Regions from separate parts of the Streptomyces sp. TRD_SC_5 genome, predicted to be linked through region 2. Evidence: riboswitches for the same ligand, from Rfam matches in the RefSeq annotation. Region 2 holds a riboswitch; the other holds the start of a gene.
The links. A riboswitch is a leader RNA that binds a small molecule or an ion and turns the genes downstream of it on or off. The one in region 2 is predicted to bind glycine.

Region 1: it holds a riboswitch for glycine, as region 2 does, so the genes downstream of both, gcvT (glycine cleavage system aminomethyltransferase GcvT) here and gcvP (aminomethyl-transferring glycine dehydrogenase) in region 2, are expected to answer to the same signal.

The regions. Positions count from the first base shown of each region.
Region 1 is NZ_JBWZZS010000001.1:5,194,804-5,202,103, forward strand. It holds gene ppk2 (polyphosphate kinase 2) at 1-722, opposite strand, end outside; partial or broken gene AC1P0E_RS23970 (RNA polymerase subunit sigma-24) at 954-1,091, opposite strand; gene AC1P0E_RS23975 (L-serine ammonia-lyase) at 1,517-2,884, opposite strand; gene glyA (serine hydroxymethyltransferase) at 3,029-4,291, opposite strand; gene gcvH (glycine cleavage system protein GcvH) at 4,311-4,691, opposite strand; gene gcvT (glycine cleavage system aminomethyltransferase GcvT) at 4,750-5,865, opposite strand; glycine riboswitch at 5,901-6,006, opposite strand; glycine riboswitch at 6,007-6,105, opposite strand; gene AC1P0E_RS23995 (AAA family ATPase) at 6,221-6,928, shown strand; gene AC1P0E_RS24000 (enhanced serine sensitivity protein SseB) at 7,059-7,300, shown strand, end outside.
Region 2 is NZ_JBWZZS010000001.1:870,340-877,639, reverse strand. It holds gene AC1P0E_RS04140 (FHA domain-containing protein) at 1-404, shown strand, start outside; gene ftsR (transcriptional regulator FtsR) at 422-1,165, shown strand; gene AC1P0E_RS04130 (bifunctional nuclease family protein) at 1,219-1,692, shown strand; gene AC1P0E_RS04125 (MerR family transcriptional regulator) at 1,860-2,480, shown strand; gene AC1P0E_RS04120 (DNA polymerase IV) at 2,550-4,001, shown strand; gene AC1P0E_RS04115 (PRC-barrel domain-containing protein) at 3,929-4,294, opposite strand; glycine riboswitch at 4,417-4,513, shown strand; gene gcvP (aminomethyl-transferring glycine dehydrogenase) at 4,750-7,300, shown strand, end outside.

The sequences.
Region 1 (7,300 bases), 4.3 Mb from region 2:
GGCGCGTGAACGGTGTCGGTGGCCCGGAACATGTCGATCTTCGCCGCCGTGTACGCGTCCCACAGATCCAGCGAAGCGAGATCGGTCGGCGACAATTTCCACTGCCTTACCGGATCCACTTGCCGGATGGCGAAACGGGTGCGCTGCTCGTTTCGGGAGACGGAGAACCAGAACTTCACCAGCCGAAATCCGTCCTCGGTCAGCATGCGCTCGAACAATGGGGTCTGTTCGAGGAAGTGCTCGGACTCGGCCGGAGTGCAAAAGCCCATCACGCGCTCCACTCCCGCGCGGTTGTACCAGGAGCGGTCAAAGAAGACCATCTCTCCCGCTGACGGGAGATGGGCGACGTACCGCTGGAAATACCACTGACCGGCCTCGCGTTCGGTCGGCTTCTCCAGAGCCACGACGCGGGCGCCGCGGGGATTGAGCCGCTCGGTGAACCGATGGATCGTGCCGCCCTTGCCGGCCGCGTCACGCCCCTCGCAGACCACGACGAGCCGCTGCCCCGTGTCCTTGACCCACCGCTGCAGCTTGAGCAGTTCGATCTGCAGCAGCCGCTTGCTCTGCTCGTACTCCTGGCGCCGGAGCTTGCGGTCGTACGGGTAATTCTCCCGCCACGTCCGCAGCGGCCGGCCCTCGTCGTCAAGCAGGACGGGCCGCTCGGGGCGACGGTTGTCGACCGTCAGCCCATCGAGCAGCGCTTCGTCCTCGGCGCCGGTCAGGGCCGCGAGGGCGGGGCCGAGACGGATGAACTCCCGTAATGCGCCATCACACTCTCCAGACCAGCCGATTGTCTTCCTTCTGGGGACCGAGTGCCCACGCCCTGTCTGTCTACTCGCTACTCGCCATGGTTCGGCACTCGATGATGTCCACCGGGCTTTGCAGCAGATCCGTTTGCCGTGCGAGGGGAAGATCCTGTGCGACTGCGGCCTCCGCGGCGACGGCGCGAGAGGTCACTTCGTCTGCCTGCGGGCCTGCTTCACCTCGCGGTCGATCGCCCAGGCGTCGCCGACCGGCCCGAGGTGGCCGAGCTTGTCGGGGTTGATCACCGAGCGGATCGTCTGGATCTGCCCGTCGAGCACCTCGACGGCGCAGCCGTTGATCCGACTCACGCGCAGGGCCACCAGCTCCTGCGTCGTGGCCGTCGGTGACTTCACCCCTGAGACGAGACAGCCCGTACCCCTGTGACACGGCGACGTGTGACCCACGTCTCCCCGCGTCCCGGGTCGGGACATGTCACAGGCCGAGTCGCTGTCTCGTCTCGGGTGCTGAAGACCTCGAGCAAGGAGTTGATGATGAACGTCGCGCTGTGGATCACCGCCGGAGTACTGGCCGCTGTCTGTCTGGTCGGCAGTGCCAAGATGTTCGTGGCGTGGGGCCGTTTCGGCCCGGAGTCCTTCACCGGCTGACCACCCAGCGGCAACCGTGCCTCTGGTGCCCGGTAGTTCGAGTCTGAGCGCAGGGAAGGCCCTGACAGCGCCGAAGGATGCGGAGGCGCTGGTCAGGGCCTAGGTGCTCAGCATTCGATGATGTTCACCGCGAGGCCGCCGCGTGCGGTCTCCTTGTACTTGACCGACATGTCCGCGCCGGTCTCCTTCATCGTCTTGATGACCTTGTCCAGGGACACCTTGTGGCTGCCGTCGCCGCGCATCGCCATCTTCGCCGCCGTGACCGCCTTGACCGCCGCCATGCCGTTGCGCTCGATGCACGGGATCTGGACGAGGCCGCCGACCGGGTCGCAGGTCAGGCCCAGGTTGTGCTCCATGCCGATCTCGGCCGCGTTCTCGACCTGCTCGGGGGTGCCGCCGAGGACCTCGGCGAGTGCGCCGGCCGCCATCGAGCAGGCGGAGCCGACTTCGCCCTGGCAGCCGACCTCGGCACCGGAGATGGAGGCGTTCTCCTTGAAGAGCATGCCGATCGCACCGGCGGAGAGCATGAAGCGGACCACGCCCTCCTCGTCGGCGCCCGGCACGAAGTTCATGTAATAGTGCAGTACGGCCGGGATGATGCCGGCGGCGCCGTTCGTCGGGGCGGTGACGACGCGGCCGCCCGCGGCGTTCTCCTCGTTGACCGCCATCGCGTAGAGCGTGATCCACTCCATCGCGAGCGCCAGCGGGTCGCCCTCGGAGCGCAGCTTGCGCGCGGTGTTCGCGGCGCGGCGGCGCACCTTCAGGCCGCCGGGCAGGATGCCCTCCTGGGACATGCCGCGCGAGACGCAGTCCTGCATGGCGCGCCAGATCTCCAGCAGCCCCTCGCGGATCTCGGGCTCCGTGCGCCAGGCCTTCTCGTTCTCCAGCATCAGGGCGGAGATCGACAGGCCGGTCTCGTTGGCCATGCGCAGCAGCTCGTCGCCGGTGCGGAAGGGGTACTTCAGTACGGTGTCGTCGAGCTTTATCCGGTCCTCACCGACCGCGTCCTCGTCCACGACGAAGCCGCCGCCCACCGAGTAGTACGTCTTCTCCAGCAGCGGCGCGCCCTCGGCGTCGTACGCCCACAGCGTCATGCCGTTGGCGTGGTACGGCAGGGCCTTGCGGCGGTGCAGGATCAGGTCCTCGTCGAAGTCGAAGTCGATCTCGTGCGCGCCGAGGAGGTTGAGGCGCTTTTGCGCCTTGATCCGCTCGTACTCCTCGTCGGCGGTCTCGACGTCGACCGTGCGCGGGGAGTTTCCCTCCAGGCCGAGCAGTACGGCCTTCGGGGTCCCGTGGCCGTGGCCGGTCGCGCCGAGCGAGCCGAACAGCTCGGCGCGTATCGACGTGGTGTGGGCCATCAGGCCGTCGTTCTTGAGGCGGCCCACGAACAGGCGGGCGGCGCGCATCGGGCCGACCGTGTGGGAGCTGGAGGGGCCGATGCCGATCGAGAACAGGTCGAAGACCGAGATGGCCACGGGTAACTCCTAAGGGGTGGGTAGACGCCGTTGTCTGCCTGCGGGGGTGGTGCAGATGATCAAGGCGGGGCAACACGGTGCGGGGCACCGCACTCACTGTTCAGTGTGCGCGGTGCCCCGATATTCAGTCTGTGTCGTACGTAACTACTTCAGACCAGGGTAAAGCGGGTGCTTGCCGGCCAGGGCCGTGACCCGGGCGGCCAGGGCATCGGCGTCGTACGACGGCTTCAGCGCCTCGGCGATGATGTCCGCGACCTCGGTGAAGTCCTCGGTCTGGAAACCGCGGGTGGCCAGGGCCGGCGTACCGATCCGCAGACCCGAGGTGACCATCGGGGGACGGGGGTCGTTCGGGATGGCGTTGCGGTTGACCGTGATGCCGAGCTGGTGGAGGCGGTCCTCGGCCTGCTGGCCGTCGAGCTCGGAGTTCCGCAGGTCGACCAGGACCAGGTGGACGTCGGTGCCGCCGGTGAGGACGGACACGCCGTGCTCGGTGACGTCGGGCTGCACCAGGCGCTCGGCCAGAATGCGGGCGCCGTCCAGGGTGCGCTGCTGGCGCTCCTTGAACTCCTCGGAAGCCGCCACCTTGAAGGAGACCGCCTTCGCCGCGATGACGTGCTCCAGCGGGCCGCCCTGCTGACCCGGGAAGACCGCCGAGTTGATCTTCTTGGCGAGCTCCTGGGTCGACAGGATGACTCCACCGCGCGGGCCGCCGAGCGTCTTGTGCGTGGTCGTGGTGACGACATGGGCGTGCGGCACCGGGTTGGGGTGCAGGCCCGCGGCGACCAGACCGGCGAAGTGCGCCATGTCGACCATCAGGTACGCGCCGACCTCGTCCGCGATGCGGCGGAAGGCGGCGAAGTCCAGCTGACGCGGGTACGCCGACCAGCCGGCCACGATCAGCTTCGGCTTCGACTCCTTGGCGAGGCGCTCGACCTCGGCCATGTCGACCTCGCCGGTGGCGTCGTCCACGTGGTACGCGACCACGTTGTAGAGCTTGCCGGAGAAGTTGATCTTCATGCCGTGGGTCAGGTGACCGCCGTGCGCGAGGTTCAGGCCCATGATCGTGTCGCCGGGCTTGATCAGCGCGAACATCGCGGCCGCGTTGGCCTGGGCGCCCGAGTGGGGCTGTACGTTCGCGTGCTCGGCGCCGAAGAGCGCCTTGATGCGGTCGATCGCGATCTGCTCGACCACGTCGACGTGCTCGCAACCGCCGTAGTAGCGGCGGCCGGGGTAGCCCTCGGCGTACTTGTTGGTGAGTACGGAGCCCTGGGCCTCCATGACCGCGACCGGAGCGAAGTTCTCCGAGGCGATCATTTCGAGGGTGGACTGCTGGCGGAGCAGCTCGGCGTCGACGGCGGCGGCGACGTCCGGGTCGAGCTCGTGCAGGGGAGTGTTGAGAAGCGTCATCACGGTCCCGTTCGAGGTGTTAGTTGCCGGAGGAGAAGGCGTCGTACTCAGCGGCGGAGAGCAGGTCGCCCGGCTCGTCCGTGACGCGCACCTTGAAGAGCCAGCCGCCCTCGAAGGGGGCGGAGTTCACCAGCGACGGGTCGTCCACGACGTCCTGGTTGGCCTCGACGATCTCGCCGGTCACCGGGGAGTACAGGTCGCTGACCGACTTGGTCGACTCCAGCTCGCCGCAGGACTCGCCCGCCGTCACCGTGTCGCCGACCTCCGGGAGCTGGGCGAAGACGACGTCACCGAGCGCGTTGGCCGCGAACTCCGTGATGCCGACCGTCGCGACGCCGTCCTCGGCGGTCGACAGCCACTCGTGCTCCTTGCTGTAACGCAGCTGCTGGGGGTTGCTCATGACCTGAATTCTCCTGTACGCGGGGGAGTGCTGGTGAACGGGGAGGTTGTGCGGGGGGTCACTTCTGGCGCTTGTAGAAGGGCAGCGCGACGACCTCGTACGGCTCATGCGTACCGCGGATGTCTACGCCGATACCGGGCGTGCCCGGCGCCGCGTGCGCGGCATCGACGTACGCCATGGCGATCGGCTTGCCCAGCGTCGGGGACGGGGCGCCGGAGGTGACCTCGCCGATGACCTTGCCGTCCGCCACTACAGGGAAACCCGCGCGCGGGACGCGGCGGCCCTCGGCGATCAGGCCGACCAGCTTGCGCGGCGGCGCGGTCTCGGCGCGCTCGGCGGCGGCTTCGAGGGCGGCGCGGCCGACGAAGTCGCCCTCCTTCTCGAACTTCACGACCCGGCCGAGGCCCGCGTCGAACGGGGTGAGCGAGGTGGTCAGCTCGTGCCCGTACAGCGGCATGCCCGCTTCCAGGCGCAGGGTGTCGCGGCAGGAGAGGCCTGCGGGGACGAGGCCGGCGTCCTTGCCCGCTTCGGTCAGTGCCTGCCACAGCTGCTCGGCGTCGGCCGGGGCGACGAACAGCTCGAAGCCGTCCTCACCGGTGTAGCCGGTACGGGCGATGAGGGCGGGGACGCCGGAGACGGTGCCGGGGAGGCCGGCGTAGTACTTCAGACCGTCCAGGTCGGCGTCCGTGACGGACTTCAGAATCCCGGGGGACTCGGGGCCCTGGACGGCGATCAGGGCGTACGCGTCACGGTCGTCCCGTACGGCGGCGTCGAAGGCGGCGGCGCGCTCGGTGATGGCGTCGAGGACGATCTGGGCGTTGCCGGCGTTGGCGACGACCATGTACTCGGTTTCGGCCAGGCGGTAGACGATCAGGTCGTCGAGGATCCCGCCGTCCTCCTGGCAGATCATCGTGTAGCGGGCGCGCCCGATGCCGACCGTGCCGATGTTGCCGACGAGCGCGTAGTCGAGGGCGTCCACGGCCTGCGCGCCGGTGACCGTGATCTCGCCCATGTGGGAGAGGTCGAAGAGGCCGGCGCGGGTACGTACGGCGTTGTGCTCGTCGCGCTCGCTGGCGTACCGCAGCGGCATGTCCCAGCCCGCGAAGTCGGTCATGGTCGCGCCCAGCGAACGATGCAGCGCGTCGAGTGCGGTGTGACGGGGGACATTGCTCATGTGTGGGGCTCCCAGGGCATGACAGGCGAGGACAATCCTCCCCATCTGTCATCGGAACCTGAGAGGTTCACCGAGAGAGTGACTGTCTCGGCTTGCACCTTGGGTGGAGCCGCGACGAAGCGGCCCGCTTTTCAGATCTGCCTCGCCCGCGCGGTACGGGGCCTGAGAGATTCAAGGGAGGAACTTGCTCCTTCGGCGTCCTGGACACAGAGTGCCTTCGGACTCTCCCGCGCGGATTCAAGCGGCCGGTATGCAGTTGGCGCGCACATCATTGCACGGAAATGGACTTGTGACGCATTACCTTTTCTTTACACTTCTTGGGCAAGGGTGGGGGACACCCGACAGGGGGAAGACGATGACGTTCCAGCAGTCAGGTGTGTACGCGTCGACCACGGGCGCCGCGCACCGTGCGGTGCCCGACCAGCAGGGCGTGGCGGTGCCGGTTCCGGCACCGGTCAGGGCGGCCGCCCGGCGGCCCGCGCCGACCGTGCGCGATCTGCGCGGGCGCGCGGGGCGCAGCCCGCGGTCACTGGCCTTCGCGGCCGGGGACACGGTGGTCGTGTCCGGTCTGCCCGGCAGCGGCAAGAGCACGCTGATCCGGCGTACGGCGAGCACGGCGGCGCACCGTATCGACTCGCAGGACGTGCGTGAGCGCTGGGAGGCGCGGATGCCGCGGCTGCTGCCGTACGGGCTGTACCGGCCGCTGGTGCGCGCGGCGCACTACGGCGGGCTGTGGCGCGCGCTGCGCTCGGGCGACGGCGTCGTGGTGCACGACTGCGGTACGCAGGCCTGGGTGCGGCGCTGGCTGGCGCGCGACGCCCGCCGCCGGGGGGTCGCGCTGCACCTGCTGCTGCTCGACGTGACGGCCGATGTGGCGCGGGCCGGGCAGGAGGAGCGGGGCCGCGGCGTCTCGGGCTATGCCTTCGCCCGGCACCGGCGGGCGGTGGGCCGGTTGGTACGGGACGCGGAGGCGGGCCGGCTGCCGGCGGGGTGCGCGTCGGCGGTGCTGCTGGACCGGGATGCGGCGGGGGCGCTCGGGGTGATCGATTTCTCCGGAGTCTGAGGAGCGGGGCCCGGGCGGAGCCCTCGCGCGGCGGAGCCGCGAAATGGCACAGCGGGCAGAGGCGGGCAGGGGAACGGCTCCGCAGGGACAGCCCGCAGGGTGCCTCCCGCCCCGCGTTAAGGTCGTACCCGTGGACTACCCCGACTTCCCCATACCCGCCCACCCGCACGGCGGCAACGGCTGGCCCGGCAACGAGCTCGAAGAGGTACTCGGCGCCTCGCTCGGCAACCCCGCCGCCGGCGGCCGCATCGTCGAGGTGCTGGGGCGCAGCCAGGTATGGGTGCCGCTGCCGAACGGCGGCGGGCCCGACTCCCCGAACCTCGACCTGCCCACCGTGCAGATCCACGGCGAGGCGTACGTCCCCGTGTACAG
Region 2 (7,300 bases):
TCTCCGGGCTCGAGGCGTACGAGGCTGAGGCGACAGGACAGACCGCCGCTCCCTCGCTCTCGCCGGAGGCCCAGGCCGCCGTCGATGCCCTTCCGCTGGGTGCGGCGCTGCTCGTGGTGCGTCGCGGCCCGAATTCCGGCAGCCGCTTCCTCCTGGACGGCGAGCTGACTACGGCCGGCAGGCACCCGCAGAGCGACATCTTCCTGGACGACGTGACTGTCTCGCGTCGGCATGTCGAGTTCCGACGGGGTGCGGACGGCGGATTCACCGTCTCTGATGTCGGCAGTCTCAATGGCACCTATGTCAACCGTGAGCGGATCGACTCGGTCCCGCTGTCGAACGGTGACGAGGTGCAGATCGGTAAGTACCGGCTGGTCTTCTACGCGAGCCAGCGGGCCATCTGACCCGTACGGGAAGGTCCATGCAGCGAACACCGACGGGCGGTGCCGGAAACGGCACCGCCACCGCGGGCGACCGGCTGGTGAGTATTGGCACCGTGCTGAACCTGCTGCGAGACGAGTTTCCCGAAGTCACCATCTCCAAGATCCGATTTCTGGAGACCGAGGGACTCGTCGAACCGCAGCGGACGGCCTCCGGCTACCGCAAATTCAGCCCCGACCATGTCGAGCGGCTGGCCCAGGTGCTGCGTATGCAGCGCGATCACTACCTCCCGCTCAAGGTCATTCGCGAGCACCTCGACGCGCTGGAGCGCGGTGAGCAGGTGCGGCTTCCGGCTGCCGGCGGGACGGGCGAACCGAACGACGGCGCGCCCGAGACCGGGGCGGAGCGCCGGACCGCGGCCAGGATCGGACGGGACGCGCTTCTGGCGGCCACAGAGGTCGGCGACGAGGAGCTCGACGTCTGGGAGTCGTACGGCTTGATCTCGCCCCTGCCGGGTGGCGGTTACGACGCCGAAGTCGTCACGGTGGCCAAGCTTGTCGCCGAATTTGGCCGGTTCGGTCTGGAGCCCCGCCATTTGCGAGCGGTGAAAGCCGGGGCCGATCGCGAAGCCGGTCTGGTCGAACAGATCGTCGCACCACTGCGGCGGCACCGGAATCCGCAGACCAGAGCCCATGCGGAGGCGACGGCCAAGGAACTCGCCGAGCTGTCCGTCAAGCTCCATTCGGCCCTCATTCAGGCAGCCCTCGGCGTGCGGCTGCACTGAGCTCGGGGGATCCCGACTACCCAAACCTGCCAGGCACGTCCTAGGGTTGCTGTGTGAACGAGCTCGACGTCGTAGGTGTCCGGGTAGAAATGCCCTCGAACCAACCGATCGTGCTCCTGCGTGAAGTGGGAGGCGATCGGTACCTCCCCATCTGGATCGGACCGGGGGAGGCGACCGCGATCGCCTTCGCCCAGCAGGGGATGGCCCCTGCCAGGCCGCTGACCCACGACCTCTTCAAGGATGTACTCGAAGCGGTCGGCCAGGAGCTCACCGAAGTCCGCATCACCGACCTGCGGGAAGGGGTCTTCTACGCCGAGCTGGTCTTTGCCAGTGGAGTCGAAGTGAGTGCGAGGCCGTCGGACGCCATAGCGCTGGCGCTGCGCACCGGAACGCCGATCTACGGCAGTGACGGGGTGCTGGACGACGCGGGGATCGCGATTCCTGACGAGCAGGAGGACGAGGTGGAGAAGTTCCGCGAGTTCCTCGACCAGATCTCTCCCGAGGACTTCGGGACCAACAGCCAGTGAGCCGCGCGCCAGGGGCTTTTCGCGCATTCGAGTAGCCTTTCCCCGAAGTGGGGCACGGGAAACCACTCTCAGGGTGATTATCACTCGGCGTGCCGAGTGTGGCGATCGTTGACGCACCCCGGGTGACTGCCTACCGTCGACAGGGCAGGTCAAGGACGGAGGTCGGCGTGAGAAGCAGCGGCGACGGTACGGTGGCGGGCGGGCCGTATCCGCTTCACGGCAGTGCGGTCGACCCTCTGGCGGGGCGGCAGGGCGTGACGTCGGCCATGGGCGGGACGACACCGGCCGACAGTACGGAGAGCATCGGGTACCGGGGGCCGACCGCGTGCGCGGCGGCGGGGATCACCTACCGGCAGCTCGACTACTGGGCGCGGACGGGCCTGGTGGAGCCGAGCGTGCGGCCCGCCTACGGGTCGGGCACGCAACGCCTCTACAGCTTCCGCGATGTCGTCGTGCTCAAGATCGTCAAGCGATTCCTGGACACCGGTGTCGCGCTGCAGAACATCCGCGCCGCCGTCCAGCATCTGCGAGCCCGCGGTTTCCAGGATCTCGAGCGGATGACGCTCATGAGCGACGGCGCGACGGTGTACGAGTGCTCGTCTCCCGACGAGGTTGTCGCGCTGCTCCAGGGCGGCCAGGGCGTCTTCGGGATCGCCGTGGGCGTGGTCTGGCGGGACGTGGAGAGCGCGCTGTCCCAGCTGCACGGCGAGCGCGTCGACACGGGCGAGACCCTGGTCGGCCACAACCCCACCGACGAGCTCGCGCGGCGCCGCAACAAGGCAGGCTGAGCCGGCGGTCCGGCCTCCCGCCGCGCCGCCGGCCGCCGATTGTCAGTGCCGTACGGCAGCATCGGTGGTGTGAGATCCGCGCCGACCATCCTGCATCTGGACATGGATGCCTTCTACGCCGCCGCAGAGCAGGCAGCGAAGCCGAGTCTGCGCGGAAAGCCGGTGGTGGTCGGCGGTATCGGGACGCGCGGGGTCGTCGCCACCGCGTCGTACGAAGCCAGGCGTTTCGGGGTGCATTCCGCGATGCCGGTCGCCCAGGCGCGGCGACTGTGCCCGAATGCGGCCTATCTCATGCCGCGCTTCGCCCTTTACCGGTCGGTCAGCGAACAGGTCATGGAGCTGCTCGGGCGGCTTTCGCCACTGGTGGAGCCGCTGAGCCTGGACGAGGCCTTCGTCGACCTGGAGGCGGGCGGGGTGGCCGACGACTCCGCCTCGGCCCGCAGGGCCGGAGAGCTGCTGCGGGCGGACATCAGAGCCGTCACGGGGCTCACGGGGTCCGTCGGTCTCGCGGGGTCCAAGATGCTGGCGAAGATCGCCTCGGAGCAGGCCAAGCCGGACGGGCTGGTGCTCATCGAGCCGGGGACCGAGCGGGAGCTGCTGGGGCCCATGCCGGTGCGGATTCTGCCCGGGGTCGGGCCTGCCACCGGGGAGCATCTGCGACGGGCGGGGATGACGACGGTCGCCGATCTGGCGGAGGCGGGGGAGGACGAGCTTGTACGGCTGCTGGGGAAGGCGCACGGGGTCTCGCTGTACTGGATGGCTGTCGGGCACGACGACCGGCCCGTAGTGGCCGAGCGGGACGCGAAATCGGTGTCGGTCGAGGACACCTTCGAGGTCGACCTGCACGACAGGACCCGGGTCCGCAACGAGGTGGTGCGGCTGTCCGACCGGTGCGTTCAGCGGTTGAGGGCGGCCGGGCGCTCGGGCCGGACCGTCGTACTGAAGGTGCGCAGGTACGACTTCTCGACCCTGACGCGCTCCGAGACGCTGCGCGGACCGACGGACGATCCCGCGGTGGTGCGGGAGGCCGCGGGGCGGCTGCTGGAGTCGGTGGACACGACGGGTGGGGTGCGGCTGCTGGGCGTGGGGGTCACCGGCCTCGCGGACTACACACAGGAAGATCTCTTCGCCCAGGCGGCGGGTGAGCGCGCCGAGGCACAGGACGCGGACGGGGCGGAGGAAGCGGGGAAGCCGGCCACGGGCAGTGGCGAGCCGGTGCCCGTGCCCGAGCCGCCAGCGGAGCGCCGGTGGCTGGCCGGGCAGGACGTGCGGCACACCGAGTACGGGGCGGGGTGGGTGCAGGGCAGCGGCCTCGGGCGGGTGACGGTGCGGTTCGAGGAGCCGACCTCGCCGCCCGGGAGGGTGCGGACCTTCAAGGTGGACGATCCGGGTCTGACGCCGTCGGATCCGCTCCCGCTGGTGAGGGCGCCGGCGGATCGGGACGGGGATCAGGCGGGGTCGTCGCCGGCCAGCCGCCCGAAGTCGCGGTCGGGCGCGGGAGAGGAGATGTCGAGCCCGTAGTGGTGGTAGAGCTGCAGTTCCTGCTCGGGGGAGAGATGGCGGCCCACGCCGAAGTCGGGGGCGTCCCGGATCAGGGCGCGGTCGTACGGCACGCGGAGGGAGTCGTCGACGACCTTGCTCGGCTCCAGGGGGACGAAGGCGTCCCGGCTGAAGAGGCCGGTGCGTACCGCAGCCCATTCGGGCACACCGGTGGCGTCGTCGAGGTACACCTCGTCCACCGTTCCGATCTTGGTGCCGTTGCGGTCGAATGCCTTGCGGCCGATCAGGCTGCGCGGATCGATGTCGGTCTGCACGGTCCCTCCAACTGATCGCAGCTGCTCCGTAATCCCGTAAAGCATACGAAAGTGCACAACTGTGGACTCGGCCACTCGAGGGATCCACGACGGGCCTCGCTGGTAGGCTGGCCAATGGCTGCTGACCCCGTGCGGGAGAGTCTCCGGTGAACATGCCGGAGGCGCCGAAGGAGCAAATCCTCCCCGGAATCTCTCAGGCACCCGTACCGCACGGACGAGGTCACTCTGGAAAGCAGGGTGGGCGTCGGACGGGCATGTGCTTGATGAAGAGCACAGCACCTGTTGCGGATCCCTTCCTCACCGACGGTGAAAGCCGGAACGACCCTCGACGTCAGCGACGTCCGGACGGTCCTCCGGTGAAGCTCTCAGGTTGAGATGACAGAGGGGGAGGCCGTCCGGGTACCCGTGCCGTGGTGCCCCTCGCAGGTCGCGTCAGACCAGGAGGCCTTCCGCAGATGACCGCAAACCGCATTCCGCTCTCACAGCTTGAGCGTGGCATCCCCTTCGAGCAGCGCCACATCGGGCCCGATGCCGAAGCTCAGGCCAAGATGCTCGCCCAGGTCGGTTACGGCTCGCTCGACGAGCTGACCGCGGCCGCGGTGCCGGACGTCATCAAGAGCGCCGAGGCGCTCGGGCTGCCCGACGGGCGTACCGAGGCCGAAGTGCTGGCCGAGCTGCGTACGCTCGCCGACCGTAACCGGGTGCTCGCCCCGATGATCGGCCTCGGTTACTACGGCACCTTCACGCCGCCGGTGATCCTTCGCAACGTCATGGAGAACCCGGCCTGGTACACGGCGTACACGCCCTACCAGCCGGAGATCTCGCAGGGCCGCCTGGAGGCGCTGCTCAACTTCCAGACGATGGTCGCCGATCTGACCGGTCTGCCGACCTCGGGCGCCTCGCTGCTCGACGAGGGCACCGCCGCAGCCGAGGCGATGTCGCTCGCGCGCCGCGTCGGCAAGGTCAAGAACGGCGTCTTCCTGATCGACTCCGACACGCTGCCGCAGACCGTGGCCGTCATCCAGACGCGCGCGGAGCCGACCGGTGTCGAGGTCGTCGTCGCCGATCTGTCCGACGGCATTCCGGCCGAGGTGGCCGAGCGCGGTGTCTTCGGCGTGCTGCTCCAGTACCCGGGTGCGTCGGGCGCTGTGCGGGACATCAAGGCCGTCATCGAGCAGGCGCACGAGCTCGGGGCCATCGTCACCGTCGCCGCGGATCTGCTGGCGCTGACGCTGCTGACCTCGCCCGGTGAGCTCGGCGCGGACATCGCTGTGGGTACCACCCAGCGCTTCGGTGTGCCGATGGGCTTCGGAGGCCCGCACGCCGGGTTCATGGCCGTACGCGAGAAGTTCGCGCGCAGCCTGCCCGGGCGGCTCGTCGGCGTCTCCGTCGACGCGGACGGCAACAAGGCGTACCGGCTGGCGCTCCAGACGCGTGAGCAGCACATCCGCCGGGAGAAGGCCACCAGCAATATCTGTACGGCGCAGGTGCTGCTTGCCGTGATGGCCGGCATGTACGCCGTCTACCACGGTCCGGACGGGCTGCGCGGCATCGCGCTCCGCACGCACCGGTACGCGACGCTGCTCGCGGAGGGGCTGCGCGCCGGTGGCGTCGAGGTCGTCCACGGCACGTACTTCGACACGCTGACCGTGCGCGTTCCGGGCAAGGCGGCCGATGCTGTCGCCGCTGCCCGTGAGGGCGGGGTCAACCTGTACCAGGTTGACGCCGACCACGTTTCCGTCGCCTGTGACGAGACCACGGCCCGTGCACAGATCTCCGCGGTCTGGGCAGCCTTCGGGGTCGACGCCGACATCGAGGCGCTCGACGCGAAGGTGGCCGACGCGCTTCCCGAGGGGCTGCTGCGGAGTGACGAGGTGCTTACGCACCCCGTCTTCCACCAGCACCGCTCCGAGACCGCGATGCTGCGCTACCTGCGCAAGCTCGCCGACCGCGACTACGCGCTCGACCGCGGCATGATCCCGCTCGGCTCGTGCACGATGAAGCTGAACGCGACCACCGAGATGGAGCCGGTCACCTGGCCCGAATTCGGGGCGGTCCACCCCTTCGCGCCGGTCGAGCAGGCGCAGGGGTACCTGACGCTCATTCACGAGCTGGAGGAGCGCCTGGCCGAGGTCACCGGGTACGACGCGGTGTCCATCCAGCCCAACGCCGGTTCGCAGGGCGAGCTCGCCGGCCTGCTGGCGGTCCGGGCGTACCACCGTGCAAATGGTGACGACCAGCGCACCGTGTGCCTGATTCCGTCGTCGGCCCACGGGACGAACGCGGCGAGCGCCGTGATGGCCGGCATGAAGGTCGTCGTCGTCAAGACCCGCGAGGACGGCGAGGTCGACGTCGAGGACCTGCACGCCAAGATCGAGCAGTACCGCGACGAGCTGTCGGTGCTGATGATCACCTACCCGTCCACCCACGGGGTGTTCGAGGAGCACGTCGCCGACATCTGCGCGACGGTGCACGAGGCGGGCGGCCAGGTGTACGTCGACGGCGCCAACCTCAACGCGCTGGTCGGGCTGGCCAAGCCCGGCAAGTTCGGCGGGGACGTGTCCCACCTGAACCTGCACAAGACGTTCTGCATCCCGCACGGCGGCGGCGGCCCCGGCGTCGGCCCGGTCGGCGTACGGGCACACCTCGCGCCGTACCTGCCGAACCACCCGCTCCAGCCGACGGCCGGTCCCGAGACGGGCGTGGGGCCCATCTCGGCCGCTCCGTGGGGCTCGGCGGGCATTCTGCCGATCTCGTGGGCGTACGTCCGTCTGATGGGCGGCGAGGGGCTCAAGCGGGCGACGCAGGTCGCCGTGCTCGCGGCGAACTACATCGCCAAGCGCCTGGAGCCGCACTACCCCGTGCTCTACACCGGTCCGAACGGTCTGGTGGCGCACGAGGCCATCGTCGACCTGCGGCCGCTGTCGAAGGCGACGGGCGTCAGTGTGGACGACATCGCCAAGCGGCTCATCGACTACGGCTTCCACGCGCCCACCATGTCGTTCC